DNA from 2 places in the Flavobacterium davisii genome. Region 1 is predicted to be linked to the other one. Evidence: riboswitches for the same ligand, from Rfam matches in the RefSeq annotation. Region 1 holds a riboswitch; the other holds the start of a gene.
The links. Region 1 has a riboswitch for thiamine pyrophosphate ahead of thiS (sulfur carrier protein ThiS). Riboswitches for the same ligand answer to the same signal wherever they lie in the genome.

Region 1 (17,106 bases):
GCTAATACTGTTCCTAAAGCAGGACACCAGTTTACCTCAGTTTCGGCTAAATAGGTTAATCTATATTGTAATAAGATTTTTTGTTGTTCTTCTAATGTATAAGATTTCCATTCATTAGCCGTAAACACAGTAATGTTATCATCGCAAACTGCATTTATCTTATTATTTCCTTCTTTTTCAAAAACAGAAACTAAAGTTGAAATAGCTTCCGCCTTATCTGTATTCTTATTATACCACGAATTGAATAATTGAATAAAAATCCATTGGGTGTGTTTATAGTAATCTGGATTAGAAGTACGTACTTCACGCTCCCAATCAAATGAAAAACCAATTTTATCTAATTGTTCACGATAACGAGTAATATTTTCAAGTGTTGTTTTTTCAGGATGTTGACCTGTTTGAATGGCATATTGTTCTGCTGGTAAACCAAAAGAATCATATCCTTGTGGGTGTAATACATTGTATCCCTGATGACGTTTATAACGTGCGACAATATCTGAAGCAATATAGCCCAACGGATGTCCTACATGTAATCCAGCTCCTGATGGATATGGAAACATATCGAGTACGTAGTATTTAGGTTTGTCTGAATTATTTGATGCAGCAAATGTTTTATGGTCTGCCCAGTACTTTTGCCATTTGGCTTCAATTTCGTTGTGAAAATATTTCATCTTTATTTTTATTTATTTGGAGTGATACCTAATGATTTTTTTAAAATAATACAAGCTTTAATTAAGCTTTCCAATAAAACCTAAACCATACGCTTTTTCATTTAAAATAGGATAAGCAATATAGCTCATTCTTTTATCTTTTTTTGCTTGATCCCATCTAAAAGGACTCCAATAATGTACTACAATGGCAGATGCCATTCCTATTCCTGCGCCCGCAGCAACATCGCCTGGCCAATGACGCGTATTAGCAACTCTTAAGACTCCTGTAGCCGTTGCAAATAAAAAACCAGAAGCAGCATACCATTTGTTAGAATCTTTATATTCTAAATATTGAATCATAGCATTAGTGAAAGCAGTTGCTGCATGCCCTGAAGGAAATGAATTATTGGCAGAACCATCAGGACGCAAATCTTTAACAGAATTTTTTAGTCCGTGTACAACAGCAGCACTAATAGCATTCGAAATAATTTGATTGGTAATCATTTGTTTATATCCGTGCTTACTTTCAATACCTATGCTTTTACCTCCTAAGGTTTGAATAATAGGAATATACTGTATATAATCGTCTACTTTCGTACTAAAAGAAGCTCCAAATAATTGGTTTTTAAAATCTAATAATTGATTACGCCAAGCAGGTGTACGTAAGATAATACCTGATGTTATTAATGTAGCTGGAATAATCATTTTTTTTACACTAAAAATATCCTTTTGTTTTTTTTCATGTATTGTATCTGTTATTTGTGCAAAACCAGAAAAGGCACAGATATAACTAACTAATAATAAATAAATCAATTTTTGTTTTTTCATAATCTATCTAAAAAGTAATGGATAATCCTAATGTTTTAAAATGGGGTGTATTAGAACCTATTATATTCATTTCATATTTAGGTTTATTAAGTTGTAGTCCTATATTTTTGTTAACATCTTTAAATCTTCTTTTAGCAATATTTTTACCTGAAAAATATCCGATCAGTAACGCTAAAGGATAATCAGAAATCCAATGTACTTCACTTTGAACCATTTGAAAACACATACCTGCTATTAGCGTATATCCAACAGGTTTAATCCATTTATAGTCTGGATAATTAGTTGTAATTACAGTTAAGGCCGACATAATTGTGGTGAGATGTCCTGAAGGCATAGCATCATAATGTGGTGTAGATTTTGCATAAGCTGAAAAACTAGGAAAAGGATTCCAATCACCACCAGGGTTGCCATTTTCGCGCGCAATAAATGGGCTTTCTCGTCCTGTAACGCGTTTTAAAAATTGAACATATACACCTGATAAGGCTAAACTTTCAATCAATCCACTAGCTGTTGACAAAGCTCTATAATCATTACTCAGTAAACCAAAAGTTGTAAATCCAGCAGTTAATAAAATAACAGTGGTACCATTCCCAATTAAATAAAGACCTGCTCCTAAATTCTTAGGAATATTTTGTAAGGGACCAAACTTACCGTATGTATTGTTAGAACTTAATCCTATACGATCAGAAAATTCACGCGATGAATTGGTAATAGATTGATCAAAAGGAACTAAAACAGCAGTACCTGCAACCGCTCCACCTAAATACCAAGCATGATCTTTAGCTACAAAGTCTTTACTCGTCGTGATAAAATCTTTTGGTAAAAAGGTAATAGCGTCTAAAATTCGAGGCTTATTATAAATTCGACTAGTGTTAAAATCAATTGGATAGGATTGTGTTTTGTCTTTTGTTTCAAGTTTATCGGTTTTGATTGCTATCAAGGTATCATTTGTTTGACTAAATAAACCCCAATTTAATAGCAAACAACAGTAAAAAGCTATTTTTTTCAACTCTTTTTTATTTAAGATTTGTGCAAATTTACATTTATTATAAGAAAGTGGAAACTTTGCGCATTATTAACTTTACATAAAGAAAATCTTTGTTATTTTTACCCCAAATAAATATACTGTATGAGTTCATCTTTTGATAAGTTTCAAAAACGCCGATTAATTACATCGTATTTTTCAGTGATATTAAGTGTAGGTTTAGTACTTTTTATGTTAGGATTGTTAGCATTATTCATCGTTAATGCCAAAAAATTGTCTAATGATTTCAAAGAAGGAATTACAATGACTGTTTTTTTCAAAGATGATGCTAAGGATACCACTTTAACAAAATATGGCGAAATGCTTAAGGAAGCTAAGTTTGCTAAAGATTATGTTTTTATATCAAAAGAGCAAGCTGCTAAAGAACACGAAAAAACATTAGGCGAAAATTTTACGGAATTCTTAGGCATGAATCCTCTAAAAAATTCTTTTGATATTCATTTACGTGCCGACTATGTTGAAAATGATAGCGTAGCAAAAATTGAACGTAAACTAAGAGAAAATCCTTTAGTAGCAGATATTTTTTATGATAAACAATTAGTGAAAATGGTGAATGAAAATGTTAAAAAAGCCAGTATGTGGATTCTTATAATAAGTGGTTTTTTAACGGTAGTGGCTGTTTTATTAATTAATAGTTCTTTACGCTTGTCTATCTATGCTAACCGATTTATTATCAAAACAATGCAAATGGTTGGAGCAACTAAAGCTTTTATAAGAAAACCTTTTATAATGAGAAGTGTAAAATTAGGCATGATAGGAGCTGGTGTGGCCATCATAGCACTATTGGGTGTGTTATTTTACATAGATAATATTTGGCCAACTTTAGGTGTATTTAATGATATGGTTTCCATAATTTTCATACTATTAAGTGTATTTGGAATTGGTGTTTTAATTACTTGGTTAAGTACTTATTTTGCCACACAATGTTTTTTAAATTTAAGAACAGACGATTTATATTAATCTTTTTAGATGATAGATTGTAGGATTTATACGTAAACTGTTCATCCTGAAATCTAAAATTTGAATGCTATTATTTTTATGGAAAATAAAAAACACGAATTTCTTTTTGATAAAGTAAATTATAAATTTTTACTTATAGGTATTGCCGTTATTGTTTTAGGTTTTATACTAATGGCCGGCGGAGGTAGTGATGACCCTGCAGTCTTTAATCCTGAAATTTTCAGTTTTAGAAGAATCAGATTAGCACCAACTGTTATTTTAGCAGGCTTTGGTGTGGTTATCTATTCCATTTTTAAACAAGACAAATAAAACAAAGCAGTAATTTATGAAGGGGCTCTAATCGAACTAATTAAGCCTTCATACTTTACCAATCCTCAATGTAAATATGGATTTACTTAAAGCAATTATTATAGCTATAATAGAAGGTTTGACAGAGTACTTACCTGTTTCCTCTACCGCTCACATGATTTTTACAAGCTCTTTTTTTGGGATTCAAGAAGATGATTTTGTAAAACTCTTTCAAGTTTCAATACAATTTGGTGCTATTCTAGCAGTCGTCTTTTTGTATTGGAAAAAATTTTTTGATTTTACTAAATGGAATTTCTATATCAAATTAACAGCGGCAGTTATTCCCGCCCTGATATTGGGTAAGCTTTTTGATGACAAAATAGAGGCTGTTTTAGAAAAACCAGTTCCAATTGCTTTTGTACTCATTCTAGGAGGTATTATTTTATTATTTATTGATCGTTTTTTTCAAAATCCTCAAATTACCTCAGAAGAAGATCTTTCTATTAAAAAAGCCGTAACCATTGGTTTTTGGCAGTGTTTGGCTATGATGCCCGGTACTAGCAGAAGCGCTGCTTCTATAATTGGAGGTATGCAACAAGGACTTACGCGTCATGTAGCCGCTGAATTTTCTTTCTTTTTAGCCGTTCCTACTATGTTAGCTGTAACCTGTTACACTGTATTTTTAAAAACGTATGAACATAGTCAGATGAAAGGATTTGAATTAATTTTACAGTCAAAAGAGACCATCACAATGTTCGTAGTAGGAAATATTGTAGCCTTTTTAGTAGCTGTATTAGCTATTAAACTTTTTATAGGTATTATTAAAAAATACGGTTTTAAACCTTGGGGATGGTATCGTATTATTGCAGGCACATTATTATTAATCTATTTTTCTTTTAATAAATAATAACATTTTGTACACAAAAGAAGATATACTAAACGGACAAATTTTACTGATAGACAAACCTTTAACTTGGAGTTCCTTTCAGGCTGTTAATAAACTGAAGTACGTATTGAAAAATCGTTTGGATTTACCTAAAAAATTCAAAATTGGTCATGCAGGAACGTTAGATCCGTTAGCTACAGGATTACTAATTGTTTGTACAGGAAAATATACTAAAAGGATTCCTGAACTAATGGGACAGATTAAAGAATATACTGGAACTATACAATTAGGAGCCACAACACCTTCTTACGATTTAGAGACTCCCATAAATGCTACTTTTCCTATTGATCATATTACACCACTACTTATAACAGAAACAGTTAAACAATTTATAGGCGAAATAAATCAAAAACCTCCTGTTTTTTCTGCCTTAAAAAAGGATGGAAAACGCTTATATGAACACGCTCGAGCTGGTCAAGAAATAGAAATTGAAGCACGTAAGACTACCATTTACGAATTTGAAATTACTCGAATAGAATTACCAGAAATTGATTTTAGAGTTAGCTGTAGTAAAGGTACTTACATTCGTTCTTTAGCTTATGATTTAGGTCAGGCCTTACAATCTGGAGGACATCTGTCTGCTTTACGACGTACAAAAAGTGGCTCTTTTTCAGTAGAAAAAGCATTAACACCTGATTTTTTTTCAGAATTAATTCCTAACAACCAATTTTAGGTTTACTAATCAATGCAAAGAAATCCCAGTAAAAAATGTTGGATTTACTTTTAAAAAATAATTTCGTTACATTAATCGCTCCTATAAAAATTAGAATAAGATTTATCAAAATAAGATGACATAACGCAGTTTGTCACTTTTATTATAATGAAAGTGACAAACATTTACGTTATTTTTTCGGATGGCTATTTTTTAAAATTTTAATTATAGATTTTATTTACGGATTCTTCTATACGCATCATGATGGATATCAGCTCCTCCATTGTGCTTTTTCCTTTATCATGTAGATACCAAAGTTGTAACTCTTTTTTTGCGGTTTGATCTACTACTCCATATTGTGCCTTATAACTTTTTATAAGATTAGTAGCTCCTTCAGGTCGAGGTCCCCAGGTTGCTTTTAATTCATAATCTTCATTATCTAGAATAATGAGTTTAGGTATGGCACGCGCATCATTAGTTAAAAAACAATTCATTAAAGGATCATTTGCATCTCTAAATACAAAACGTAAATTAATTTTATCCGTTACGGAACTTATTTTAGACAAAATAGGCGCTATCTGAGCAACATCACCACACCATCCTTCTGCTAATACTAACCAAGTATATTCTTTTTTTATTTTATTTATATTATTAAAAACATCCTCTGGAATCTGTAAAGTTTTATCTAAACGATTCATACGAGTTTGATTCAATTGACTATAATATAAATGATCTTCCGACTGATCATTACCTGAAGACTTCCCTTGAACTAATAAGTCAGCTACTGATTTTCTATACTCTGAATAGGTATAACTATTCAATAGGCCTTGGATAATTTCTGCTTTCATAATAGTTAATAGTTTGTGTGTTTTTTAGGTTTTACGAAATTATTATTTTATAATAAAAATATTAAGTTATAGTACAATAGATATACATCATTAATACGTAAATTTATATATAAAAAATTACTTTTTTTGTAATAAAAATTACATAATATGAAAAAAAAACGTTGTAGCTGGTGTGAAAAAGATAATTTATATCGTAACTACCATGATAATGAATGGGGTAACCCAATTTATGATGATGAAACAATTTTTGAATTTTTAGTATTAGAAACTTTTCAAGCAGGTTTAAGTTGGTATACCATTCTTAGCAAAAGAGAAAATTTTAGAAAAGCCTTTAATAATTTTGATTTTGAAAAGATAGCACAATATAGTCCAAAAAAATTAGAATTGTTAGCAGAAGATTCTGGTATTGTTAGAAATAAGCTTAAAATAAAAGCAACAGTAACAAATGCGCAAGCTTTTATTAAAATCAGAGAAGAATTTGGAACTTTTTCAAAATACATCTGGGGTTTCGTTGATGGTAAACCTATAGACAATAACCCCAAAACATTAAATGATGTTCCTGCTACGACTGAAATATCTGACAAATTAAGTAAAGATCTAAAAAAACGTGGGTTCAAGTTTGTGGGTTCAACCGTTGTGTATGCACACATGCAGGCAACAGGAATGGTAAATGACCACGTGGAAGATTGTTGGAAGAGGGAATAGTTTTTAGTAATCAGTATTTTAGTGCACAGAATTACGTTTTTAAAGTTCTTAGAAACAAATTTTATTCTAAAATTACGGATCGTATTTAAAAAACAACCACAGATGCACAGATTAAAATAACCTATAAAAAATAATCTTTTAATATTTATTTCCGCAAAGCGGAATTATAGAATCTGTGTATCTGTGGTTATTTCTTCCATTTTTTTAAATGTTTTAAACCCAGATTCCGCATTAGACTTCGTTGTGAAACAAAATTTTTCAATAAATTCAAGTGCTCACGGAAAATTTTAGAAGAAGAAATAGTGAACTATTTTGATGATTAAAATTTGAGTACGTGCTTGAATTGGAAGAAAAATAAAGTGGAATAGATTTACTTCGTCTATTCGCTACGCTCGGGTCTAATGCGTAATTTGGGTTAAAAGCGAATGCCCTGATAAAAATTTAATTTTTTTATCCCTAAAACAATTTTATTCTATCTTTGCTACACACTTTAGGGGTGTCTGCATAGCAGGCTGAGATTTTACCCTTTGAACCTGATCTAGTTCATACTAGCGTAGGGAAAAGTAAATGACTTCTTGTATAGTATTATTAGCTGTACGTGTAGCCATTCCTAAAGTTTTAAAACAATATGGAATGGAACTTATAATTAATCAAGAAAAAAAAATATTTGAGAATGATGCGCTAACCGTGCAGCAACTCCTCGATATCGAATTACCTAATAAACAAAAAGGTATTGCGATCGCTATTGACCAACAAGTTATCCCTAGATCGCAATGGGAAAACACTACTGTACACTCTAATCAAAAAATAATCATCATTAAAGCTACGCAAGGGGGGTAATTTTTGTTTCAGGTTTCAAGTTTTTTTAGTTTATAAACTGTAGTCTAATAAATCTACTCGTTAATAAAGTTTTCAACTAAACTTTCTGTAAACTTACTTTATGAGACCTCAGCCTCAAACCTGAAACTTGAAACCTGAAACTTTATCACGAAGCTTCGGGACTGAAACTTTAAACTAAAAATATATGGAAAATACAATCACAAGAGCACCTTTTCCTAATTCGAAAAAGGTGTACATTCAAGGAGAAATGCACGACATTCAGGTCGCTATGCGTGAAATAACATTATCAGATACTAAACTGACAAACGGACAAGTAGAACAAAATCCGCCCGTAACGGTTTATGATACTTCTGGTGCTTATACAGATCCTACTATCGAAATTGATGTCCGCAAAGGATTACCTCGTTTGCGTGAGCAATGGATTTTAGATAGAAATGATGTCGAAATTTTAGATGAATTAAGTTCAGATTATGGAAAACAACGTTTAGCCGATGAAAAATTAGATCATTTGCGTTTTGAATATCTGCACCAACCTATGCGTGCCAAAGAAGGGGCTAATGTAACCCAACTATACTACGCAAAACAAGGTATCATCACGCCTGAAATGGAATACATTGCTATCCGTGAAAACCAACGTATAGAACAATTAGAAACGGCACAAAAAGCAATGTGTCATCAGCACGCTGGAGAAAGTTTTGGTGCAAGAACTCCTAAAGGTAAAATTACAGCCGAATTTGTTCGTAGTGAAGTTGCTGCTGGGAGAGCGGTAATTCCAAATAATATCAATCATCCAGAAAGTGAACCTATGATTATAGGGCGTAATTTTCTAGTAAAAATCAATGCTAATATTGGTAATAGTGCGGTGACTTCTAGTATTGAAGAAGAGGTTGAAAAAGCCGTTTGGGCTTGTCGCTGGGGAGCGGATACCATTATGGATTTATCAACTGGTAAAAACATACACGAAACCCGCGAATGGATCATTAGAAATTCACCTGTGCCTATAGGGACTGTGCCTATTTACCAAGCCTTAGAAAAAGTAAAAGGGGTGGCTGAAGACTTGACTTGGGAAATTTTCCGTGATACTTTAATAGAACAATGTGAACAAGGAGTTTCCTATTTTACCATACACGCTGGGGTTTTATTGCGTTATATTCATTTAACAGCAAATAGGGTAACTGGTATTGTTTCTCGTGGTGGTTCCATTATGGCAAAATGGTGTTTATTTCATCACAAAGAAAATTTCTTATACACACATTTTGAAGACATTTGCCAAATATTAAAACAGTATGACGTAGCCTTTTCTTTGGGTGACGGCTTACGTCCTGGATCGATTGCTGATGCCAATGATGCGGCACAATTTGCCGAATTAGAAACCTTGGGTGAATTGACAAAAATTGCTTGGAAACACGATGTGCAAGTATTTATTGAAGGTCCTGGTCACGTACCTATGCATTTGATTAAGGAAAATATGGAAAAACAATTAGAATGTTGTTCCGAGGCTCCTTTTTATACTTTAGGACCATTAACTACCGATATTGCACCAGGTTACGACCATATCACATCGGGGATTGGTGCGGCAATGATTGGTTGGTTTGGCTGTGCAATGCTATGTTATGTTACACCAAAAGAACATTTGGGTTTACCAAATAAAAAAGACGTAAAAGATGGCGTAATCACGTATAAAATTGCTGCACACGCTGCCGATTTAGCAAAAGGTCACCCAGGAGCGCAATACCGTGATAATGCGTTAAGCAAAGCCCGATTTGAATTCCGTTGGGAAGATCAATTCAACCTTTCTTTAGATCCTGATACAGCACGTGAATTCCACGACGAAACACTTCCTGCGGATGCAGCAAAAGTAGCTCACTTCTGCTCGATGTGTGGTCCTAAATTCTGCTCGATGAAAATTTCACAAGAAATTAGAGATACTGCTGTCGAAGAAGGACTTAAAGCTAAATCGGAAGAATTTATTGAAAACGGTAAAGAGATTTATGTCTAATTTTTATTTGTGAACCTGACCGCAAAGTACGCAAAGGTTTACGCAAAGCTCGCAAAAAAATTGAGAAACTTTGTGAAGCTAATCGCAAAAGGCGCAAAAAAAGCTTTGTGAGACGTAGTGAAAAACTTTGTGAGACTTAGTGAACCTAACCGTTAAGCTCGCAAAAACTTTGTGTGACTCTGTGCAAAAACTTTGTGAAACTTAGTGAACCTAACCGCTAAGCTCGCAAAAACTTAGTGAACCAAAAAATGATGCTACTATCAACAGAACATACTATAGAAAATGAAATCCAAACCCTGCATCAACTATTTGAGGCAGGGCTTACTCATTTTCACATTAGAAAACCTAACTATACTTTGCAAGAAACAAAAGCATATCTAGATAAAATTAACTCCGCTTTTCATCCATTTTGTGTGGTATATTATCCTGAATTAGTAAATGAATACGGGTTGAAAGGAATCCATCAAACTAGTCATAACAGAAGTTTTCTTGTACCAACTACAAAAAGTTTATCCACCTCAACGCATAGTATTACAGAATTTAATGAACTTGATTCAGCATATCATTATGCCTTTTTGAGTCCGGTCTTTCCTAGCCTTTCAAAAGCTAATTATCACCATCCTGAGATTCTTCATCAAATTGCTCAACGTACAAATTTTAACACCCAACTAATAGCTTTGGGAGGAATTTCAGAAAAAAATATTTCCGAAGTACTTCCGTATTTTAACTCGGTTGCTTTGTTAGGTGCCATTTGGTTACATCCTAATCCTATAGAACAATGGAAAAAATGTCAAAACATCGTCCTTTCGTACTCAGCCTAGCGGGCTTTGATCCTTCGGCTGGAGCGGGTGTTCTTGCTGATGTTAAAACATTTGAAATGCATCAGGTATATGGCTTAGCTGTGATGACTGGCAATACGATTCAAACGGAAGACACCTTTCTCAAAATGGAGTGGATAGATACTTCTTGGGTAATGGATAGTCTTAACCATCTTGCGGAACAATATGAAGTACAAGCAGTGAAAATTGGAATTATTCCAAGCTTAGAAACATTGGATACTTATCTAAAAACCATAAAACTTTTGTGGCCAAAAGCTAAAATTGTTTGGGATCCTGTTTTGAAAGCTACGGCAAACTATGAATTTACTTCACTTATTGATGATTATTTACCAACTATTTTGAAACAAGTTGACCTCATCACTCCTAATCATAATGAATTAGATATCCTAGTGCCCCAAGCTATTACTCCACAAGAAAAAGCTAAACTATTGGCACAACATAGTACGGTTTTATGGAAAGGCGGACATAATATATCCCAACTAGGAACAGATTATTTGATTATAAACGATGAAACGCATATTTTGAGACCTTCTACTAACAAAATATATCCCAAACACGGTTCGGGTTGTATTTTATCCTCTGCCATCACGGCACAATTGGCTTTAGGGGAATCACTTCTAGATAGTTGTAAAAAAGCCAAACAATTTATAGAACAAACATTAAACACCAACACCAATTTATTAGCCTATTATGTTACCTAGAATTCAATTTATTTCGCAAGGAACTTCAAATGAAGCCCAATTATATTCTATTCAAAAAGCGCTTGATGCTGGAATAGAATGGGTGCAATTACGCTATAAAAATGTGCCCGAAATAGAAGTATTTCGATTGGCAGAAAAAATAAAAAAAGAAACAGATCAATACAATGCTTTATTGACTATTAATGATTACCAAACCATTGCTAAAGCCATAGATGCACACGGTTTACATTTAGGACTTACTGACGGGAGTATTGAAGAAGCTAGAAATTTATTAGGCAATGCTAAAGTAATAGGTGGTACTGCAAATACTCTTGAAGATGTACAGCAACGCATTTCCGAAAAATGTGATTATATAGGTTTAGGACCTCTAAGATATACTAGCACCAAAGAAAAATTAAGTCCCATTTTAGGATTTGAAGGATACCAATCGATAATTGATAAAATTCCTAAAGTCAACCTATCGAAACCTCTTTTTGCGATAGGAGGAATTGAAGAAAATGACCTTCCTAGACTAATGGAAATTGGATTGTATGGCATAGCCGTTTCTGGTTTAATTTGTAATGCTACACAACCAAGTCAAATTGTAAAACAACTCAACGAAACACTTTATACGTATGCTTAACATAGGAAATACCACTTTTAGCTCCCGATTATTTGTTGGCACTGGAAAATTTGGTTCTAGTCAAATAATGGAAGAAGCAATTTTAGCCTCTGGTTCAGAATTAGTAACGGTAGCCTTAAAAAGAGTCGATTTTGAAACCGAAACTGATGCGATTCTTTCGCACCTCAACCATTCCCATATTCAATTATTACCCAACACTTCAGGAGCTAGAAATGCAAAAGAAGCTGTTTTCGCAGCCCAATTAGCTCGCGAAGCGATGGAAACGAATCTTGTAAAACTCGAAATTCATCCTGATCCAAAATATTTACTTCCTGACCCCATCGAAACCTTAAAAGCTACGGAAGAACTTGCTAAACTAGGATTTGAAGTCTATCCTTACATTCACGCCGACCCCGTTTTATGTAAATTACTGGAAGAAGTGGGTACCGCTGCCGTGATGCCTTTAGGCTCTCCCATAGGAAGTAACAAAGGACTACGAACTATCGATTTTTTAGAAATTATCATCGAACAAAGTAAAGTACCTGTAATTATTGATGCAGGTATAGGTGCTCCGTCTGATGCTGCTAAAGCAATGGAACTAGGTGCCGATGCTGTGTTAGTTAATACCGCAATTGCCGTAGCTGGAAATCCAGTGGCTATGGCACAAGCATTTAAAGAAGCCGTTATTGCAGGGCGTAGAGCTTTTGAGGCCCAGTTAGCCAATCCGCTAGCACAAGCCGAAGCCTCTAGTCCGTTAACATCGTTTTTATAAACTCACTATTTAAACCTAACTTTAGACCTAACAGGTTTTAAAACCTGTTAGGTCTGGATAAAAGGATTAGTAAAAATTATGACCTTTAAAACTGTATTTGAAAACTATTCTTGGGAAGCTGTTGCCAGCCGAATTGCCTCGGTAACGCATCGTGATATACAAAACGTTTTGCGTAAACCTAAACGAAGCATCGAGGATTTTCTAGTCCTTCTATCTCCCCTAGCCCAAGAGTATTTAGAATCTATGGCGCAACTGGCTCATCAACTCACGCAAAAACGCTTTGGGAAAACCATTCAGCTGTATGCGCCTATGTATTTGAGTAACGAGTGCCAAAATATTTGTACCTACTGCGGATTTAGCCTTGACAATAAAATCAAAAGAAAAACACTTTCAGATAGTGAAATTCGGCAGGAAGTAGAAGCACTAAAAGCGATGGGCTACGATCACGTTTTGTTGGTAACGGGTGAAGCTAATTATACCGTTCACATTGGTTATTTCCTAAATGCTATTGAAGTCATTAAAAACGATTTTGCGAATATTTCCGTTGAAGTGCAACCGCTTTCACAAGAAGAATACGAACAATTGCATCAAGCAGGTGTGTATTCTGTATTAGTATATCAGGAGACCTATCATAAAGAAGTATATAAACAATACCATCCTAAAGGAAAAAAATCCAACTTCGATTTTAGATTAGAAACGCCTGACCGTATAGGGAAAGCAGGTATTCATAAAATAGGATTAGGAGTTTTATTAGGACTTGAAGATTGGCGCGTAGATAGCTTTTTCAATGCCTTACATATTGATTATTTGCAAAAGACCTATTGGAAAAGTAAATATTCGGTTTCTTTTCCTCGCCTCCGACCAGCAGAAGGTATTATCGAACCTAATTTTATAATGGAGGATAAAGACCTGCTCCAACTCATTTGTGCTTACCGTATTTGGAATGAAGATCTTGAAATCTCAATTTCTACGCGTGAAAATGAACATTTTCGGAATCATATTATTCCTATTGGTGTTACCACAATGAGTGCAGGGTCTAAGACCAATCCAGGAGGTTATGTTGTCGATCCACAAACTTTGGAACAATTTGAAATTAGTGATGAACGACCCGTGGCTGAAATTGCGCAGTTGATTAGCGCAAAGGGTTATCAACCTGTTTGGAAGGACTGGGATAGGGCTTTTAGAAGTTGAGTTGGAAGTTGGAAGTTGGAAGATGGAAGTTGGAAGTTAGAAATGGTCTCTGTGAAACTTTGTGCTTTACTTTGTGAACCTCTGTGTAACAAAAAAATAGAATTTAGAAGTGAAAAAGATGGAAGATGCAAGTTGGGTGAAGCTGAACTTGAAACTTGAAACAAACCTTAAACTTTGAACTTGAAACAAATAAACCTGTAACCAATTTAAAAAAAAGGAGCGAAATATTATTTATGCTTACGATACCAGATTATTTACGTTATTCTAAACATCTTCTTGTTCCTGAAATAGGGGAAGAAGGTCAGTTAAAAATCAAAAATGCTAAAGTGCTCGTGATTGGTGCGGGTGGCTTAGGATGTCCCATTTTGCAATACCTCACTTCGGCTGGTGTAGGTACGCTGGGTGTAATTGATTTTGATACGGTGGCATTGCATAATTTGCATCGCCAAATCCTATATACCGAGATAGATATTGATTTACCAAAGGTTAACCAAGCAAAAATGGCGCTTGAAAAACTAAACCCACTAATAGAGATTCAGGTATTCAACCAAAAACTAACCCTTGAAAATGCTCCTTCCCTATTTGAAAACTTTGATATTATTGTAGATGGTTGCGATAATTTTACTACTCGGTACCTAGTAAACGATATTTGTGTACAATTAGGAAAGCCGCTGGTTTATGGAAGTATTTTTAAGTTTGAAGGGCAATTAGCAGTATTCAATCATAACGGAAGCAAACAACTACGTGATCTATTTCCAGATTCACCCAACCCTGAAGATGTTCCTGATTGTTCATTAAATGGTGTAATTAGTTCGTTACCTGGTATTATAGGTACAATGATGGCACAAGAAACGTTGAAAATGATTATAGGTTTACCTGTGTTAACCAACGAATTGATTGTTTTTTCAACATTTAACTGGGAGTTTCAAAAGTTTGCGTTTTAATTATCTTTTAAAAATGTATACTATATATTCTTTTTTTATTTTTGCTAAAAACACAAAAAATTGAATACATACGAAGCAATATTAATACATCCAGATGTTACAGGCGGAAGAGTGTCTGGAAACTTACAGATTAAAACGAATGGGATTTTCTTTGAATCAGGTGTTATAAAGTATCATATTGGTTTTACTTCACTTTCCATTACTGTGGGAGGTGCAGCAAATAGATTTATCTTTTTTTTAGATACAAGTATTAATTCTATTTCTATTTACACTGCTGATAAATCCATTTTAAAAGACAGCATCTTAGTATCAAATAATAAATTCAAACAAGAAATCAAAAAATCAAAAAGCGCTTTAAATGGACCATTTAGAGGAATAATAATAGCTTTAATTATAATTGGATTCTTCATCGGTTCTCTTTATGTTTTAAAAGACAAAATGGTAGAAGGTATTGCCAGTCAACTCCCTATTTCTTGGGAACAAAAAGCGGGTGATAAACTATTTAATACCTTATCATTACAATATCATTTTATAAAAAATGATACCTTAAAAAATGAATTTATAAAAGTTGCTAAACCTTTATTTAACCAAATAGAAAAAGAAGGTTATGAAGTAGATTTATATTTCGTTAAAGACCCCACTATAAACGCATTTGCCCTTCCTGGTGGCAAAGTAATTATTCAAACAGGATTGATAGAGAATGCTAAATCTTGGGAAGAAGTTATGGGCGTACTTAGTCACGAACTTTCACACGTTACTAGACGTCATCATTTACGAGGAATCATTAATAATTTAGGCATTTTTGCCCTTTTATCAGCTACTGTTGGCGATGTAAGTGCCATAGCAGGTACATTTATCAATATGGGCGGCGAATTAGCCTCCTTGTCTAACAGTAGAGATTTTGAAATAGAAGCAGATGAAACAGGAAGGCAATATCTAGTAAATGCTAAAATTAATCCAGCTGGATTACTATCATTCTTCAAAACTTTAGAAAAAGAAGAAAAAACAATTTTAGATTCGACTGCGGTTAAAGATATAGATTTATCTTTCCTATCAACGCATCCTGATACAAAAACCCGTATTAAAAAATTAAAAGAAAAACAAAAAGAAGATAAAACCCCATATCCCGTATTACCTAACACTTTTAATGATTTTAAAGCCAAACTTTTAAAAATAAAATAAACGATGAAAATTAAAACAGAAGGAAAACCTGCTTTTGCTTATGTGATGGTCGAACTCGAACCGGGAGAAACTATTATTGCAGAATCAGATGCAATGTCTAGTATGTCGGCAGAACTAGATTTAGATGCTAAGTTCAATGGGGGATTTTTGGTAGCATTAATGAGAAAATTCTTAGGAGGTGAAAGTCTTTTCATTAATCATTTTAGGAATAATACCAGTAAAACACTTTCGCTACATTTAACTCAAACGACACCAGGAGATATAGAAATTAAAGAATTAGACGGTACCCAAAGTTATTGCATACAAAGAGGTGCTTATATTGCTTCTGAAAAAGGAGTTAAACTAAGCGTAAAATGGGCTGGTTTAGGTTCATTAATTGGAGGCGAAGGTTTATTTAAACTAGTAGTATCTGGAACTGGAAGAGTAATTTTTGGTGCTTATGGCGGAATTCTTGAAAAAGAAATTGATGGCGAATATATCGTAGATACAGGACATCTTGTGGCCTATGAGCCAGGAATGAAACTTAAACCCCAATTATCAGGCGGTATTTTTAGTAGCTTCTTTGGCGGTGAAGGCTTTGTTACGAGAGTAGAAGGAAAAGGAAAAATATATATCCAAACAAGAAATATATCTGGTTTAGTTTCTTGGATTAATAGACAATTATAATTGAACGTATGGATACACAATATACAGAAATACTGGGAAAATCGACTACTTTAAATGTTGATTTACAAATGAGACCAAGTTCTACCGCTGCGGTAATCAAACTAAAACCAGGAGAAGAGTTTACTGCCGAAGGAGGATCCATGATTGCTATGAGTCCAAGTATCACTATGACTACCTCAACACAACAAAAAAAATCAGGTGGTTTTTTAAAAGGTCTTAAAAGAATGTTATCTGGCGAAAGCTTTTTCTTAAATCATTACAAAGCAGGAAATGAAGGCGGCACCGTTTTTTTAAGTACAACACTAGCTGGAGATATGATGGTCAAAGAACTTCGTGGCGAAGGTATCATTGTACAAGGAGGATCTTATGTAGCGAGTTCACCAGACATTACAATCGATATGAGTTTTCAAGGATTCAAAAATTTGATTTCTAAAGAAGGACTTTTTTGG
Region 2 (17,106 bases), 180 kb from region 1:
TCTAACAAAAAAATATATTTTGCCAGCGATCAGCACCTTGGAGCACCCACACCTGAAATGAGTTTTCCTCGTGAACAAAAATTTGTACAATGGTTGGATATAATCAAACAAGATGCAGCAGCTATTTTCCTATTGGGTGATTTATTTGATTTTTGGTTTGAATATAAAACCGTTGTCCCTAAGGGATTTGTACGTGTTTTGGGTAAATTAGCAGAAATTCGAGATAGTGGTATTCCTATTTATTTTTTTGTAGGGAATCATGACTTGTGGATGAATGACTATTTTGAAAAAGAGTTAAATATTCCAGTATACCACACAACTAAAGAGTTTACTTTCAATAATAAAATTTTTTTGATAGGACATGGAGATGGTTTAGGTCCTGGTGATAAAGGATACAAACGCATGAAAAAAGTGTTTACCAATCCATTTTCAAAATGGCTGTTTCGTTGGTTGCATCCTGATATAGGAGTAAAATTAGCACAGTATCTATCCGTAAAAAATAAAATGATTTCAGGAGCGGAAGATGTGAAGTTTTTAGGAGAAGATAAGGAATGGTTAATTCAGTATGCTAAGCGAAAATTAACAGCTAAACACTATGATTACTTTGTTTTTGGTCATCGTCATTTACCAATGGAAATTGCTTTAGGTAATAACTCTCAATATATTAATTTAGGAGATTGGATCGGGTATTTTACTTATGGAGTCTTTGACGGAACTAATTTTGAATTAAAAAAATATGAACTGTCTGAAAAGTAACAAATGAAGATCTAGTTTGTTACTTCGACGATAGGAGAACTCACATGATCAGTATTATGTGATTTCTCCTACTGGTCGAAATGATAGGATTGCGTCTTCTTCAGACACTCTCTTTTTTATTCCTAAATTCCGGATTAGAGTTCGTTGAAGAATGAAGTAAAATAGATTTAGCTTCGATAATTCACCTCAAGTCTAATGCGAAAAGGAGGTTTTATTCACACCTTATTAATTAGAAAAGTTGTTTATAGAAACGCCTATACAATTTTCAGATAATCTATTCCCTTTTTCTGAATTAATAAAATCCATTAAAATCCATCCACATGATTTTAACTTATTACCTTTGATATAATCCGCTACTTTGGGATTAATTCGATCGGCTACAGCTACTGGATAAGCAAAAGCACTAGCTCCAGAACAATAAGTTAAGTACGTATTGATAGAATTAGAATCAGAATTTGAACGATTGATATTATCAACAATACGATCGTATTTGTAATTAATCGACGCTGGTAATATTGTATTAACCGTATAAAAATCAGAAATTTTAAAAGGATTGTAGTGATCGTCGCTTATTAGAGTTCCGTTAGAAAAATTAGGATCTCCAGACCAACCTTGTACAAAAGTTGAATTTGTATACGTTTCTCTGGATAGAGGTAAAACTTTACCTCTACAATCTCCTAATAAAGTATTTGTATTCCAATTTTTCTTTACTAAGCCTTTGGATTCATATTCACTCATTTTAGTATTAAAATAATTAACCCAAATAGATTTGTCACCCCCATTCTCTTTTTTAAAAATAGTAATAATTACTTCCTTAGGATGTACTTTTAGAAAATCATTAAAATGAGACATTATTTGATCTAATGTTATATTAAGTTTTATGATTCCGTGATATCCCATAAATTGACCGTTTTCATAATTAAAACGTAAATCAAAAATCCTGGCGCCAGCCTCTAATTGATCTTTAATACTTCCGTATTGATTACTGCTAAATGCCCAATTGTTGATAGACATTGAATCATGTGTTCCAGGAATAGATAATTTAGATAAAGGAATGTTAGATCTAATGGCTGACATCCAATTATCTTTAGTTACATTAGTAGACACCCTGTCTTTTGAAAATGTTCTTTCTGTACTTTCATTAAACGTTGGAGTTAAAGAATCTGAAGTACAAGATTGTAAAATGGCTAACAAAGCCATACCAAGTATTGTTTTTTTTCATAAATAAGTTAAATTTTTTACTAATATAATGTTATATATAACAACAGGTTGTTATTTTTTAGTTAAAGTTATTATAAGGCTTTATAAACCTTAGATTTGCCCTCTTTGAATTTTTTAAATATTCAAGTATCTTTACACAGTCTCAAAAAGGGGTGCTTTGTTTTAAAAAAATGAACAAGGCTGAGATTATACCCAATGAACCTAGACAGGTAATGCTGTCAAGGGAAGGTCAAAAATCAACTTGTATTTTATTATAAGTTGGATTATTTATAAATACTAATGAATAATGGCCCCTTTTATTCGTAACAATTTGTAACGAATGAAAAATTCCAATCACAAGCAATTTCAACAACTGCTTTCCAATGCTGTTCTAATTACATTTACTCTAATAAGTATTACGGCATCAGGACAAGAAAAAAAAGTAGCCGATTCTACTAGGATGAATACCTTAGAAGAAGTTAAAGTTGCTTCTACTCGTTTAACTAAAAAATCACCATTTGCATTTACAGATGTTAAAAAGGAAACATTAGAACGAAATAATTTAGGGCAAGATCTTCCTATTTTATTAGATCAAATGCCTTCTGTAGTAACCACTTCAGATGCAGGAGCAGGCATAGGCTATACGGGATTAAGAATCAGAGGTAGTGATGCTACTCGTATAAATGTAACGATTAACGGAATTCCTTATAATGATGCTGAAAGTCAAGGTACCTTTTGGGTTAATATGCCTGATTTTACAACTTCTGTAGAAAATATTCAATTACAAAGAGGAGTGGGGACTTCTACTAATGGAGCAGGAGCATTTGGAGCTAGTTTAAATTTACGTACACTCACACCTTCTATAAAGGGATATGCTACCACTTCACATAGTATTGGATCGTTTAATACTCGAAAACATAATATTACTTTTGGTTCTGGGATCAAAAATGGTTTTTATGCTGAAGGACGTCTTTCTAAAATAGCGAGTAATGGTTACATAGATCGTGCATCGTCTGATTTAAAATCTTTTTACGCAGAAGCTGGGTTTGTTGATAAACAAACGGCCATAAAAGCTTTAGTATTTGGAGGAAAAGAAATTACTTACCAATCTTGGTTTGGCACTCCAGAAGCAGTAGTTAATGGTGATATAACGGCCCTACAAGCTTATATTAATCGTAATTATCCAAGCCCACAAGAAGTAGATAATTTGTTAAATTCAGGAAGAACATATAATTATTATACATACGAAAATCAAACAGATAATTATGAGCAAATTCATTATCAACTACATTTAACACATCAATTTACAGATCGTTTATCAGGTTCTTTATCTGGAAATTATACAAAAGGAAAAGGATATTATGAAGAATTTAAAGCAGATCAAAAGCTTAAAAAATATTTTCCGGATTATCCTAACGGAAGTTCTAAATCCGATGTAGTACGTAGAAAATGGTTAGATAATGACTCTTATACACTTATTTATACATTAAATTACAACGCGAAAAATTTTAATACTAGTTTAGGTGGCGGATATAATCTATATGATGGAAGTCATTTTGGAGAATTGACTAAGCATAAGTACCTAAATCTTCCAGTTACAAATATGAATTATTATAAGTCATTAAGTAAAAAAGAGGATTATTCTGTATACGCTAAAGCAGATTATACTTTTTTTTATAAACTACAATTGTTTTTTGATATTCAAGCGCGTCGTGTAGATTACACAACAAATGGGGTAAGCAGTGATTTAAAATGGTTAAATGTAAAGAAAACCTATGATTTTTTTAATCCCAAAGCCGGTGTGAATTTTGTTATTCACAAAAATCATACTATATATGGATCTTTTGCTCTAGCGAATAAAGAACCCAATCGTAACGATTTAACCAAAAACCCTATTGAGCCTCAGCCAGAACAATTATTAGATTACGAAGTAGGTTATCGATTTAAAAATAAAATAGCACAAGTTAATTTAAATGGATATTATATGCACTACAATAATCAATTAGTACTCACAGGAGCGTTAGATGAGGTGGGAGATCCAATTCGTGAAAATGTGAATAAAAGTCGCCGCATAGGAATTGAGGTAGAAACGAGTATTCAGCCTACTAAGTTCTTTAAATTAGATTTTAATATAACAAAAAGTGTAAACAAAATCAAGTCATTTGATTATTTAGTTGCTGTAACAGAATACGATGTAAATGGTAATGAAAGTTATTCAACAAATAGTACAAGATATGATGATACAGATATATCTTTTTCACCTAATTTAATAGGAGGAGCAACCGCCACTTTTTATCCTATTAAAAATTTAAGTATTGCTTATATCCAAAAATACGTGGGAAAACAATACTTAGATAATACCTCTTCAGAAGATAAAAAAATAAATAGCTACCACCATGGTAATTTAAGTATTCAATATCTTTTAAAACCTAAAAATTTTGCCGAAATTAACCTTCATTTGTTGATTAATAATGTATACAACAAACTATATGAATCAAACGGTTATACGTATAGTTACTATAATCGCCCCCTAGGTTCTAATCATTCTGCGATAACTGAAAATTTTTATTATCCACAAGCTGGAAGAAATTTTTTAACAGGAATAACACTCAAATTTTAAACCTATATTCCGCATCTGCGAGATAAAATTTCCGTTTATTTTATTTCTCTATCTTTCATCTTCATCACGAAGTTTAATGTGAAATTTGGGCTAAAGTAAAATCCTATTTGTTAGATTTTTCACCTAACAAATAGGATTTATTCATGATAATCAGCTTAAGCAGAAATTATGAATCAAAACGGTATACTAAATGCCTTATAAAATAAGAAAAACAGCTATATTATTCCAGTTTATTAATTTGATATAATGTTTTAATCTTATTGACAATAGTTTGTGCCAGTTTTTCTTTACTTTCAAAAGTCCAACCTGCAATATGAGGAGTTAGTAAAACATTAGAGGCATTCAGTAAGTATTCAAATGCAGGTGATCTTTGTTCTTCAAAGAGCGTTTCGAAAGAGAGTTTTTCATATTCTAATACATCCAATCCTGCTCCCAAAATTTTCTTTTCTTTAAGAGCATCAACTAAATCTGTAGTTACAACACTTTTACCTCTAGCGGTATTAATTAGCCAAAAAGGTTTTCTAAACCCATTAATAAAAGAGGCGTTAACCATTTTATCTGTTTCAGGAGTCCAAGGCGTATGTAAACTTAATACGTCGGCTTTGTTTTGAAGTTCTTGTAGATTAACTTGCCTTGCATTTTCATTACCTACATTAGGAAGAATATCATAACAAATTACTTCTACATCAAAACCACTTAGTTTTTTTGCAAAAGATTTTCCCATATTACCATAACCTATGATTCCAACGATTTTACCATCTAGTTCATGTCCGCGATTGGCTTCTCGGTTCCATAATCCAGATTTAACTTCTGTATCAGCTTTATTTAAATTATTAAAAAGAGAAAGGAGCATTCCTAAAGCTTGTTCTCCCACTGCATTTTGATTTCCTTCGGGAGCAGCTATTAAGTGAATACCTTTAGTTTGTGCGTAATTACAATCTATACTTTCAAGTCCAGCTCCTACACGTGCAATAAATTGTAATTGAGATGCTTTATCTAGAAATGTTTTGTCAATTTTAAATCGACTACGAATTATAATACCGTGGTATTCATGAATTTTTTTTTCAATCTCTTCTTTTGAAGAAGTAAAATCATCCTGATTTTGAAAACCAGCTATTTCTAGTTGTTTTTTTAATAGAGGGTGATTACTATCTATATGTAGTATTTTAATATTATGAGGTTCCAATGTTATAAGTTTTCTTCAAATATAAGAAGTTTAAAAACCTAAAATAAGTCGAGCAATAGTAAAATAGATTAAAATGCCTAAAATATCATTACTTGTTGTGATAAATGGGCCTGTAGCAAGGGCTGGATCAATACCATTTTTATTTAAAATAATAGGAATGAAAGTTCCTATTAATGAGGCAATTACAATAACGGATAATAAAGCTGTAGTAACCGTTAATCCGATATGAATTTCAAAACCTAATAAATAGTAACTTCCTAATAATAAGATGATAGAAAGTATTAAACCATTTAATAAACTTAGGGATAGTTCTTTTAATAAACGTTGTAAAACAGTTCCACTAATAGAATTGTTAGCTAAACCTTGTACAATGATAGCAGACGATTGTACCCCTACATTACCTCCCATAGCAGCAATTAAAGGAGTAAAAAAGAATAATTGAGGGTGTTCTTTCATAGCAGGTTCAAATAAGCCTAAAACACGAACACTTACAAAACCTCCTAAAAGTGCTAAAACTAACCAAGGTAAACGAGCTCTTGTAAGCTCTAAAATACTATCATCTGCCTCAACATCTTGTGAAATACCTGCCGCCATCTGATAATCTTTATCAGCCTCTTCTTTAATTACGTCTACTATATCATCAATAGTAATACGTCCTACTAAACGCCCCATTTCATCTACAACGGGTATAGCCTCTAAATCATATTTTTGCATGATACGTGCTACTTCAGTATCCATTGTATCTACTTTTACATAATCTACTTTTTTGATATATACTTCGCTAATAGGTGTTTTGGTAGATGTGGTTAGTAAGTCTTTTAGAGAAAGTCTCCCTTTTAAACGATCTTCATCATCTACAACATAAATGGAGTGTACTCGTGTAACATGTTCTGCTTGCATACGCATTTCTTTTACACAAGTTAGTACATTCCAATTTTCATTTACCTTTACTAATTCTTTACCCATTAAACCACCTGCGGTGTCTTCGTCGTAACGGAGTAATTCTACTATATCTTTAGCGTGTTCAACATCTTCTAATTTTAAAATTACCTCTTCTTTTTTAGACTGTGGTAATTCGGCAATGATATCAGCAGCATCATCTGTATCTAATTCGTCTATTTCTTCCGCAATTTCTTTAGCAGAAAGATTTTTAAGAATTTTTATACGTACTTCGTCATCTAGCTCTAAAAGAGCATCCGCTGTTTTTTCAGAATCTAATATTTTAAAAACATAATTAGCCCCATATTCATCTAATTCATCTAAAATTTCAGCAATATCTGCAAAGTGGATATCCTGCAACAAGTTTTCTAATTCCTGTGCACGGTTTTCATTTACTAAATGCTCTATTTGAGCGATGAATTCTGGGGTAATTTTAAACTCCATCTGCTTCAATTTTTTGAGTGAGTTCTATGAATTGCTCTACTGATATTTGTTCTGGGCGAAGGTCAAAGATACTATCTTCTCTTAAATTATCCGAAAGATTAAAGCTTTTTAAACTATTTCGTAATGTTTTTCTTCTTTGATTAAAAGCTGTCTTTACCACATTAAAGAATAATTTTTCATTACAAGGTAACGGAGCATTTTCTTTACGGCGCATACGCATAACACCTGACTTTACTTTAGGAGGAGGTGTAAAAACAAATTCTGAAACAGTAAATAGGTATTCTGTTTCATAAAAGGCTTGTGTTAATACAGAAAGAATACCGTAAGCTTTACTTCCTTTTTTTTCACAAATACGTTCTGCTACTTCCTTTTGAAACATGCCCGCAAATTCAGGTATTTGATTGCGCATTTCTAATACCTTAAAAACAATTTGGGAAGAAATATTATAAGGGAAATTACCAATTACAGCAAAAGAATCATTCCCGAAAATTTTGGTTAAATCAAACTTTAAGAAATCTTCGGAAAGAATTCTATTAGATAGTTTTAAATAATGTGTTTGAAGATATTCTACTGATTCTGTATCTATTTCGATTACATAAGTATCAATGGGTTTTTCTAGAAGATACTTGGTTAAAACTCCCATTCCTGGGCCTATTTCTAATACTTTATTATAGCCCTGTAAGCGGAGTGCATCAGCTATTTTTCCAGCAATATTTTCATCATTTAAAAAATGCTGACCTAGGTGTTTTTTTGCTCTTACTTTATCCATTGTTTTTTATTTCAAGTTTTACGTTTTTTAACACGTAAAACATTTCAGATTGAGATTAGACTTGTTAATTTACCATTCTTAAATTTTGCTTTGTATTTAATCCAAAATCAACTGCTGAATGTCTTCTAAAAGTTTAAAGCTCTTCTTATCATTAGCTTTCTTGCTCTATAGTTATTACTATTGAGTTGAGCGAATTATAAAATTTTCGTATTTCAATTTTCTATCATTTTCAGTTTTATATTTTACAAGAAATATATTTACCTGTTTTTGATATTTGATATGCACAAAGACGTATTTAATTCTTGATTGTTTTAAAAACGTTTTGCATAGTTATTTGTTCTTTTTTTTATTAGTAAAAAAATATAGCAACTTTTAATGTTCTGAAATGATTTCTAATTCAGTTCTAAATGCTAACATTTTATCGCCAAAAAGCTGTAATCCTTCTTCACGTAAACGAGGTGCATCTTCATCATAGTAACGTTGTAAAGTTTCTTTACTGTCTGTAAAATATTGAATGGCGTATGTTATTCCGCCCATTTCTTCTTCTACTAAAACTTTTACCATTTTAGCGGATGTAAATTTACCCGTTCCAATTACTTCTGCAATATGTTTCGTTTGCATCCAATTTAACCATTGGTCATGAATACTTTCATGAATATTTACAGTAACATTATATATGATCATTTTAAAAAAAATTATGAGGTTATATGTTTAGAAATCTAGAAGTTTACTTATGCAAAGATAATCAAAACGGATGAAGGCTTATACACTCTTTTATAAATTACTATCACCTCTTAGTTTCCTATAATTTAGTTGCGCTTCTACAAAGTAGATGCTATCGGGATGGTTTAGAATAATTTTTTCATATAATTCTTTGGCTTTATCGGGTTGTTGGAGGTGTTTTCTAAAAATTTCGGCACTAAAAAACAACGCTTCGTCTATATAAATTTCTTCTGAATGCTTTTCAATAATTTGTTGATAGTTGTTTAATGCTTCAGTATATTCTTGCCTGTTGGTGTACAATGCTCCTATTTTTAATAACACATCATCTTCAATACTTTCTCCTTTATGTTCTATTAAAATCTTTTTAAAAGCTTCCAAAGCTTCGGTTTGTTTGTTTTGGTAAGTTAAATAATCAGCTCTTGAAAATTTTTTTAAAGCTATTTGGGTTGAGTCTTCTACCGTGTTATCAGATATAAGTAAAAAAAGTTGCATAGCATCATTTGCAATAAGTTGAGAAGTAGATGATTTTAATACTTCAAATTGCTTTTTAGCCCATTCAAAGTCGCCTTTATAGTAACTTGCTTTTGCCATTTTTAAAAGAGCATCATGTGCTATTTCATTATTTTCTAATTCAGTTTCAACTTGTGCATAATAAATAATAGCTTGATTAAATTTTTCATCTAGAAGTAATATATCGGCCAATTCTAATTTAACGTCGGCTAAAGCATATTGATTTAAAGGTAACTGTAGCGATTTGAATAATAAAGTTTTAGCGTTTTCGAATTGTTTTAAGTAAAAAGCTTCAAAATGTGCTTTTAAAATTTGAATTTTAACGGTATTAGAACCTGTTCCAAAGTCAACTAAAAGTTTATTGAGTTTGTCTAAAATTAAAGGATATTCTTCTTTTTTAGCACGATCAATATCTATTTTTAATAAGTTGTAATTAACCTCTAGTTGAATATCGGGTTGAGTAGTGTATTCGAGTATAAAATTTAAGATTTCGCGTTCCGTATCTGTTTCTTTTTCTTGTGAAGCTAATCGTGCTAGATGAAATAGATTGTTAAAGCTTTCAGGATTACGACGATAAATTGCTTTTTCTTGTATAAAGGCTTTGTTGTATTCTTTTTGGTTGATAAAAAACCAACTCATGAACTCATTCCAAAATAGATCTTGATTTTTTTGAGTACGTAACAATAATGATTTTCGTAAAGTGTCTGCAAAGGTTTTGCTATGATCCTCTGTTAAAAAACGATTAAGCTGATTTTGTACTAATACGAGATTGTTAGGAAATTTGTAGGCATAATCTATTAATGATTCAATCATGGAGTCAATATTGCCTAATTGTCCCTGTAATAGGGCTATTTGATAATTAAAATTAGCTTCGGGATTTAGTTTTTGCGCTAATGTATAGGCTTCTACAGCTTGTGTAAGCAGTACTTTTTGTTCTAGCTCCCGTGCAATGCTGTATACATTGTTAGGGTTTTCATTTATTTTACTGATTGCTATTTTGTAATTTTTTTCGGCTAAATCTTGTTGTTTCTGGAGTTGATAATTATATCCTAACTCTACATATAAATTGGGGTATTTTGTTCTTTTTAGTTTTTCTTGTATTAACACATTTGATTTTTCAAATTGTTTTAATTGTTGATAGCACGCAACTAATTTTTGAAAAAAAGGATAATTATTAGGTTGTTTTTTGAGTAATTCTTCATAAATAAGAACCGCTTTATCAAACTCGCCACGGTCAAAATAATTTTGAGCCAAGTATTCATTGGGATTATTATTTTGAGGTACATTGACTTGCGGCGTTCCTCCAGGTGGTGGTGTTACCGTGTATACTTGGCCTACAACTAATAAAGGCCAAAATAATAGTATTTGGATTATTTTCTTCATTTAATCTAAAAAAACAATGTACTAAAGTTACAATAATTTAGTCACTTTAGTACATTATAATAAATTACTATATAGTTTAGTCTATAATATCAAAACCAGTATATTTTCTTAATACTTCTGGAATTATGATTCCTTCTGGTGTTTGATAGTTTTCTAAAATTCCAGCTAATACACGAGGTAGAGCTAATGAGCTACCATTTAGAGTATGGGCTAATTGCGTTTTTCCATCTTTCCCTTTAAAGCGTAATTTTAAGCGGTTCGATTGAAAGGTTTCAAAGTTAGATACTGAAGATATTTCTAACCAACGGTCTTGTGCTGTTGAAAATACTTCAAAATCATAGGTTAATGCTGAGGCAAAACTCATATCACCTCCACACAAACGTAAAATACGATATGGTAATTTTAACTCTCGTAAAATTTCTTTTACGTGTTCCACCATTCCATCTAAAGCTTGGTAAGAATTATCGGGATGTTCAATACGAACAATTTCTACTTTATCAAATTGGTGCAAACGATTTAAGCCGCGAACATGTGCGCCATAAGAACCAGCTTCGCGACGGAAACAAGGTGTATATCCTGTTACCATTACAGGCATTTCGGTTTCTTGTAAAATAACATCGCGGTATAAGTTGGTTACAGGAACTTCCGCAGTTGGAATTAAATATAAATCATCAATTCCTACATGGTACATTTGTCCTTCTTTATCAGGTAACTGTCCTGTTCCGTAGCCTGATGCTTCATTAATTAGATGAGGTACTTGTACTTCGTTATATCCGGCTTCTGTATTTTTATCAATGAAGTAATTGATTAAAGCACGTTGTAATTTAGCTCCTTTTCCTTTATAAACAGGAAAACCAGCACCTGTGATTTTAGTCCCTAACTCAAAATCAATAATATCATATTTTTTAGCTAATTCCCAATGCGGTAAAGCGCCTTCATGTAAGCTAGGAATTTCACCTTCTTGAAAAACATTTAAGTTATCGTCTGCTGTTTTTCCTTCAGGAACAATTTCAGCGGGAGTATTAGGTAACAGATATAGCTGTTGGGTTAGCTCTTCCGTAATACTATTTAACGTTTCTGTTAGTTCTTTACTTTCATCACGTAATTGAGTCGTTTTTTCCTTAATGATTTCTGCTTTGGCTTTTTCACCTGCTTTCATCATAGCTCCGATCTCTTTGGACAATTTATTAGATTCCGCCAATACATTATCTAACTCTACTTGAGTAGCACGACGTTTTTCGTCAAGAGCTACCACATTTTCTATCACGGCTGCGGCATCTATATTTTTTTTTGCCAAAGCGTTGATTACGGCTGCTTGGTTTTCTCTAATAACTGCTATTTGTAACATACTAATAAATTTTAACAATCGCAAATTTAAAAATTCTATTATAGCTTTCCTTAATCTAAAACATTTATTTTTTAGAAATTAATATAGAATAAAAAATATCTTAGTTTTTTTTAAATCCAAATTATACCTTTAGAAATTTATTTCAAATAAACATGCTTTGATTCTAAAAAGCCCTTTTTTGCCTTAATGTATTAAATCCAGATTACGCATTATAAAAAATAAATTTTATAACTTACTGAAATAGAAGGTTTGTTTGTTTGATAATTCTAGTTCGTAATTTTATATAGTACTAATAATCAGTAAAATATGTTTTTTTAAAATCTCTAAGGCGTAATCAGGGTTAAAATTAGTATTATACTAAAAAACCATGTATTTTGTCTTCATCATAAAGCTTATCCTGTAATCTGGGTGTAAAAAAGAGATAAGATAAAGAAAGTGTGGTAAAATAGAAGGAAAATGTAAAATGGTTAAAAATAGACGAAACCATGAGGCTATCCTAAAAAAAATAAATAGCCTCATGGTTTGTTTTAGTAACTTTATAGTAGATTAAAAAAACCAGGTTGCAACAATAATAGCTGCTAGTACGCAGATAAAATCAACTAAAAGCATTGTTCCTAAAGTATAGCGTGTATTTTTAATATTAACAGAACCAAAATATACGGCTATTACATAAAATGTGGTTTCGGCACTACATTGAAAAATACAAACTAATCGCCCTGTAAAAGAATCTACGCCTGAGTTTCGCATGGCATCTATCATAAAACCACGTGAACCTCCAGAGCTAAATGGTCGTAATAGAGCAACGGGAAGTCCGTCTGTAATTTCTTTACTGACTCCTATTTGACCAAATAAAAATCGAATGCCATTACTTACTATTTCAAATAATCCACTATTTCTAAAAAAAGATATGGCAACTAGCATTCCCATAACATAAGGAAATATTTTTACTCCCGTATTTAATCCGTTACGTGCGCCATCAACAAAAGTGTCAAAAATGGTCGTATTAGCCAAAGTAAATTTCTTTTCATGAATAAAAGAAAATATGAGGGTAAATCCTATAATGATTATGAGCATTAATCCAGATAAATTACCAGTAAAAGCGTTTTTTTCTATTAAATCCAGTGTATTGATGTAAAATAATAACCCTATAATGGCTCCTATGGTTCCCATTAAAGCGGCTAGTAAACTTATACTTTTAAAATTGATGCGTTGACGAATGCCAACTATCAGTAAAGCAGCTATTGTACCAATGAATGATGTAATGATACAAGGAAGCATGACATCTGCGGCATTTGCTGCATTTTCGGCTGCTCTGTATCCAATAATGGAAGTAGGAATAAGGGTAAGACCTGCTGCATGTAGACACATAAACATAATTTGGGCATCACTGGCCTTATCTTTATTAGGATTTAGTGTTTGTAAACTTTCCATTGCTTTAAGACCAAAAGGAGTAGCAGCGGAATCTAAACCTAAAAAATTAGCAGCAAAATTTAGTGTCATATATGATATAGATTCATGATTTTTGGGAACTGAAGGGAATACTTGTGCAAAAAAAGGACTTAGTTTTTGAGCTAATTTTTCAGAAGCACCAGAAATAATTAATAATTCCATTAATCCACAAAAGAAGGCTAGGTAGGCAATTAACGGAATAATGAGATCTAGTAAACTATTTTTGCAAGTGGGAAGTAATCCGTCTGCTTTTTGGATGCCGCTATATAACTTAACGGTTTTGTTTTTATAAATGTAAGTAGTGTCTGAGTCAAGAGTGTCTCTGTTGATAACGACTGTTTTTTCAGGATTTTTTTTAATACTATCTGCTATAAATTTAGGGATTTGCTCTAAATATTTTTCAGATAGTAAGATAGGATCGTCTTTTTTTCCATTTAAAATATAATCTGTACTATAACTACCTCCATTAAAAAGATTTATAACGATAAAAAATATAGACGATATAAAAATTGCTAACCAAAATCTGCTTAAAACCATAGCTCTTTTTTAAAAATAAGTAAAATAACTTTATGAAGGGTGTAAAAGTAATAAATCAAAAAATATTTTCGGGATAAAGTATTATTTTTCCAATATAAATGGGAGCGTCAAAAGTGGTCTTTAAAGCAGCTTTTGAGTTTAAAATATTTCGATATCCGATACCAGCTCCTAATCCTATCCATTTTAAAATTTTATAATTTGCTTGTCCAGAAATTTCATTTACGTATAAAGAAATATTAGTATTCCGAACAATATCATCGTTTATTTCTCGAACAAAACTAGGTTTTCCAAAGCCTATTTGTTCTGTTAGAAAGCATTCCCATTTGGGATTTTTGTAAAATATCCAATCAGTAAACAGGCTTCCATACCAAAGACTTACTTTATTGTCATTAATTAGTTGGGTTCTTTTATTAATGTAAGTGATTTTTACGGGGGATAAAATAAAGGATGTGCCTACTCCAAATCGAAATTTGTTTTTATATTGAAAACCTATTTTTGCGCCTAAAATAGAAATTTGGTTGTCTCTTAAGCTAGAAAGACGATTATCCATCTGAAAAATAAATCGGTATTTTTTATCAGAGTTAGGGATGATGGGATCCTGTGCATTACAATAATGACTCAGGAAAGAAAGGAATATTATAAATAGGATTCTTTTGTAAAGCATATAGAATTATGAGGGTATTATACAACAAAAATTTCGTCATCTATTAGTAAATCTTCTCCTCGTAATCGAAGGATGATTTGAGCAACTGCTATTACATCTTTTTCGCAATAGGATATAATTCTGTCTATATCTTGATCTTGGTAATATACTTTAGCAACATCACTACCTTCTATATCTCCTTTTGGGGAAGGAATGCCTAAGACGGTGGTTAATAATTTTAGTGATGTATAATGCTTGTAATCACCAAACTTCCATAATTCTAAAGTGTCCAAATGAGGGACTTCCCAAGGTTTTTTGCCAAAAAGATTTAATTTTTGAGGAATAGGAACTTTATTAATAATCATTCGTCTTGCTATATAAGGAAAATCAAACTCTTTTGCATTATGTCCACAAAGTAAATGTTGTGTGTGGCTATAATGATTATTTAATAAATTTGAAAAATCATTTAAAATGCTTATCTCATCACCCCAAAAACTGGTGACTCTAAATTGACGTATATCTTTCTTTAAAGAAAAATAGCCGACTGAAATACATATAATCTTACCAAATTCAGCCCAAATGCCTGCTCGATCGTAAAATTCTTCTACGGTAAAATCATCTTTTCGTTGATATTGTGTTTTAAGAGCATATAATTCTTGGCGTGCGGGGTCTAAAGAAGAAAAGTTTTCATGTTCAGGTACCGTTTCTATATCCAAAAATAAAATATTCTCAATTTGAAGTTTGTCTAGCATATTAAACCATTTTGACCGTATATACGAAAGTAAAGATTTACGATTAAAAAAGAAAAAAAATGAGGATTAAAATAATGTTTGTTGCTTTAAAGAATTTTCATGATCTAACAACCATTTTTTACGCCATAATCCACCTGCGTAGCCTGTAAGAGAACCATCGGTACCGATTACTCGATGGCAAGGAACCACGATCCAAATAGGATTTTTAGCATTGGCTGATGCAACAGCTCGAATAGCCTTGACATTACCTAGCTTTTTGGCTAAATCTAGATAAGAAATAGTTTTACCAAAAGGAATTTGACGTAATTCATGCCATACTTTTTTTTGAAAATCAGTGCCTTTTAGATTTAAGGTAAATGAAAAACTTGTTCTATTTCCTTTAAAATATTCCTGTAGTTGATTCACGGCTTCTAGAAGTTCTTCGGGGATTTGTTCAGACAAATAAGTTTCTGTTATTATTGAAATACCAACAATACCCTCTTGGTCTCCTGTTATTTTAGTAATTCCTAACGGTGAGTGAATAAATGCTGTTTTCATACGATCAAAAATTTATCTTTCAGCAATATAGAGTAACCTCTTTTTGTTAAGGATGTTTGTTTTTGTGTCTTATGTGGCGATAAAATAACTTTTGGTTGTTTTAAACAAAGTGAAGGAGTCGGATGTTAGTGGCTTCTTCACTTTGATTATGAGACGGTTATTTTATTAAAAACTTAAAATGTAAGCTTCTATTGCTTTTAACTCTTCCTCAGGAAGATTTTTGGTAATAGCAAAATTAGCTTTCATAGTATTATATTGACTTGGATCTACAATGGGTTGGTTTTTTTCTTGAAGAAAGGCAACTATGTTTCCGTTTTTTTCCTTGTATAACTTGGCGATTTCTTTTAAAGAGGGACCAACTGTTTTTATATCGGGTTTATGACAGGTATAACAAACGCCTTTGCCTTCAAAAATTTCTTTACCTAAATCAACAGGTTTTTGTGTAACCATTTGGGATGTTGATGTGCCAAAATTTTCTTGATTTTCTTTTTTACACGAAAGGAAAATTATAATAAATGGTACTAATAGTTTTTTCATATTTCGTTTTAGATTTGTCATGTTAAATTAAGTAAAAGTAGGCTAAAAAAATAAGAGATACGATTTCTTAATTCATTTGGAAGCAGCAAATTAGATTATTTGTTTAATAGTATGGCTGCTTCTTTAGCAAAATAAGTAGAAATTAAAGTAGCACCAGCACGTTTGATACACATTAATTGTTCCATCATGATTTTATCATGATCTAGCCATCCTTTTTCAGATGCCGCTTTTATCATGGCATATTCTCCTGAAACATGAAATACTGAAACGGGTACATTGACAGCATTTTTTACTTCGCGAACAATATCTAAATAAGCAATACCTGGTTTTACCATAACCATATCAGCTCCTTCTTCTACATCCCACAAAGCTTCTTTTACTGCTTCTATACGATTTGCATAGTCCATTTGGTAGGTTTTTTTATCTTTTGGGACCACTATATCGGCTTCTTTAGGTGCGCTATCTAATGCGTCACGAAAAGGACCATAAAAAGCAGACGCGTATTTAGCAGAATAGCTCATAATACCTACATTGTGATAACCAGCGGAATCTAAACCTTGACGTAAACGTAATACACGTCCGTCCATCATATCGCTTGGAGCAACAAAGTCAGCGCCTGCTTCTGCATGTGAAATAGCCATTTTAACTAAAGCATCGTTGGTTGCATCGTTTGTTACATCTCCTTTTTCTATAATCCCGTCATGTCCATAGATAGAATAAGGATCTAATGCCACATCAGGCATTACAATCATTTCAGGACATGTTTTTTTAAT

Region 2: linked by a shared signal. The riboswitch ahead of NAB20_RS04635 (TonB-dependent receptor) and the one ahead of thiS (sulfur carrier protein ThiS) in region 1 are both predicted to bind thiamine pyrophosphate.

The regions. Positions count from the first base shown of each region.
Region 1 is NZ_CP097869.1:943,994-961,099, forward strand. Features, by position in the region: gene leuS (leucine--tRNA ligase) at 1-671, opposite strand, end outside; gene NAB20_RS03810 (phosphatase PAP2 family protein) at 729-1,478, opposite strand; gene NAB20_RS03815 (phosphatase PAP2 family protein) at 1,486-2,487, opposite strand; gene NAB20_RS03820 (cell division protein FtsX) at 2,608-3,483, shown strand; gene NAB20_RS03825 (DUF3098 domain-containing protein) at 3,562-3,792, shown strand; gene NAB20_RS03830 (undecaprenyl-diphosphate phosphatase) at 3,869-4,678, shown strand; gene truB (tRNA pseudouridine(55) synthase TruB) at 4,686-5,390, shown strand; gene NAB20_RS03840 (thioredoxin family protein) at 5,591-6,217, opposite strand; gene NAB20_RS03845 (DNA-3-methyladenine glycosylase I) at 6,365-6,922, shown strand; TPP riboswitch at 7,405-7,499, shown strand; gene thiS (sulfur carrier protein ThiS) at 7,490-7,762, shown strand; gene thiC (phosphomethylpyrimidine synthase ThiC) at 7,947-9,761, shown strand; gene NAB20_RS03860 (thiamine phosphate synthase) at 10,010-10,582, shown strand; gene NAB20_RS03865 (PfkB family carbohydrate kinase) at 10,639-11,301, shown strand; gene thiE (thiamine phosphate synthase) at 11,291-11,923, shown strand; gene NAB20_RS03875 (thiazole synthase) at 11,916-12,674, shown strand; gene thiH (2-iminoacetate synthase ThiH) at 12,750-13,865, shown strand; gene NAB20_RS03885 (HesA/MoeB/ThiF family protein) at 14,099-14,809, shown strand; gene NAB20_RS03890 (M48 family metallopeptidase) at 14,870-15,991, shown strand; gene NAB20_RS03895 (TIGR00266 family protein) at 15,995-16,657, shown strand; gene NAB20_RS03900 (TIGR00266 family protein) at 16,666-17,106, shown strand, end outside.
Region 2 is NZ_CP097869.1:1,126,473-1,143,578, forward strand. Features, by position in the region: gene NAB20_RS04625 (UDP-2,3-diacylglucosamine diphosphatase) at 1-756, shown strand, start outside; gene NAB20_RS04630 (phosphatidylinositol-specific phospholipase C domain-containing protein) at 982-1,956, opposite strand; TPP riboswitch at 2,116-2,220, shown strand; gene NAB20_RS04635 (TonB-dependent receptor) at 2,297-4,576, shown strand; gene NAB20_RS04640 (2-hydroxyacid dehydrogenase) at 4,797-5,762, opposite strand; gene mgtE (magnesium transporter) at 5,793-7,145, opposite strand; gene rsmA (16S rRNA (adenine(1518)-N(6)/adenine(1519)-N(6))-dimethyltransferase RsmA) at 7,135-7,914, opposite strand; gene NAB20_RS04655 (DUF4286 family protein) at 8,287-8,598, opposite strand; gene NAB20_RS04660 (tetratricopeptide repeat protein) at 8,689-10,530, opposite strand; gene serS (serine--tRNA ligase) at 10,607-11,878, opposite strand; gene NAB20_RS04670 (nucleoside recognition domain-containing protein) at 12,425-13,864, opposite strand; gene NAB20_RS04675 (hypothetical protein) at 13,920-14,528, opposite strand; gene NAB20_RS04680 (3'-5' exonuclease) at 14,546-15,259, opposite strand; gene NAB20_RS04685 (methylated-DNA--[protein]-cysteine S-methyltransferase) at 15,326-15,796, opposite strand; gene NAB20_RS04690 (c-type cytochrome) at 15,962-16,333, opposite strand; gene hemB (porphobilinogen synthase) at 16,429-17,106, opposite strand, start outside.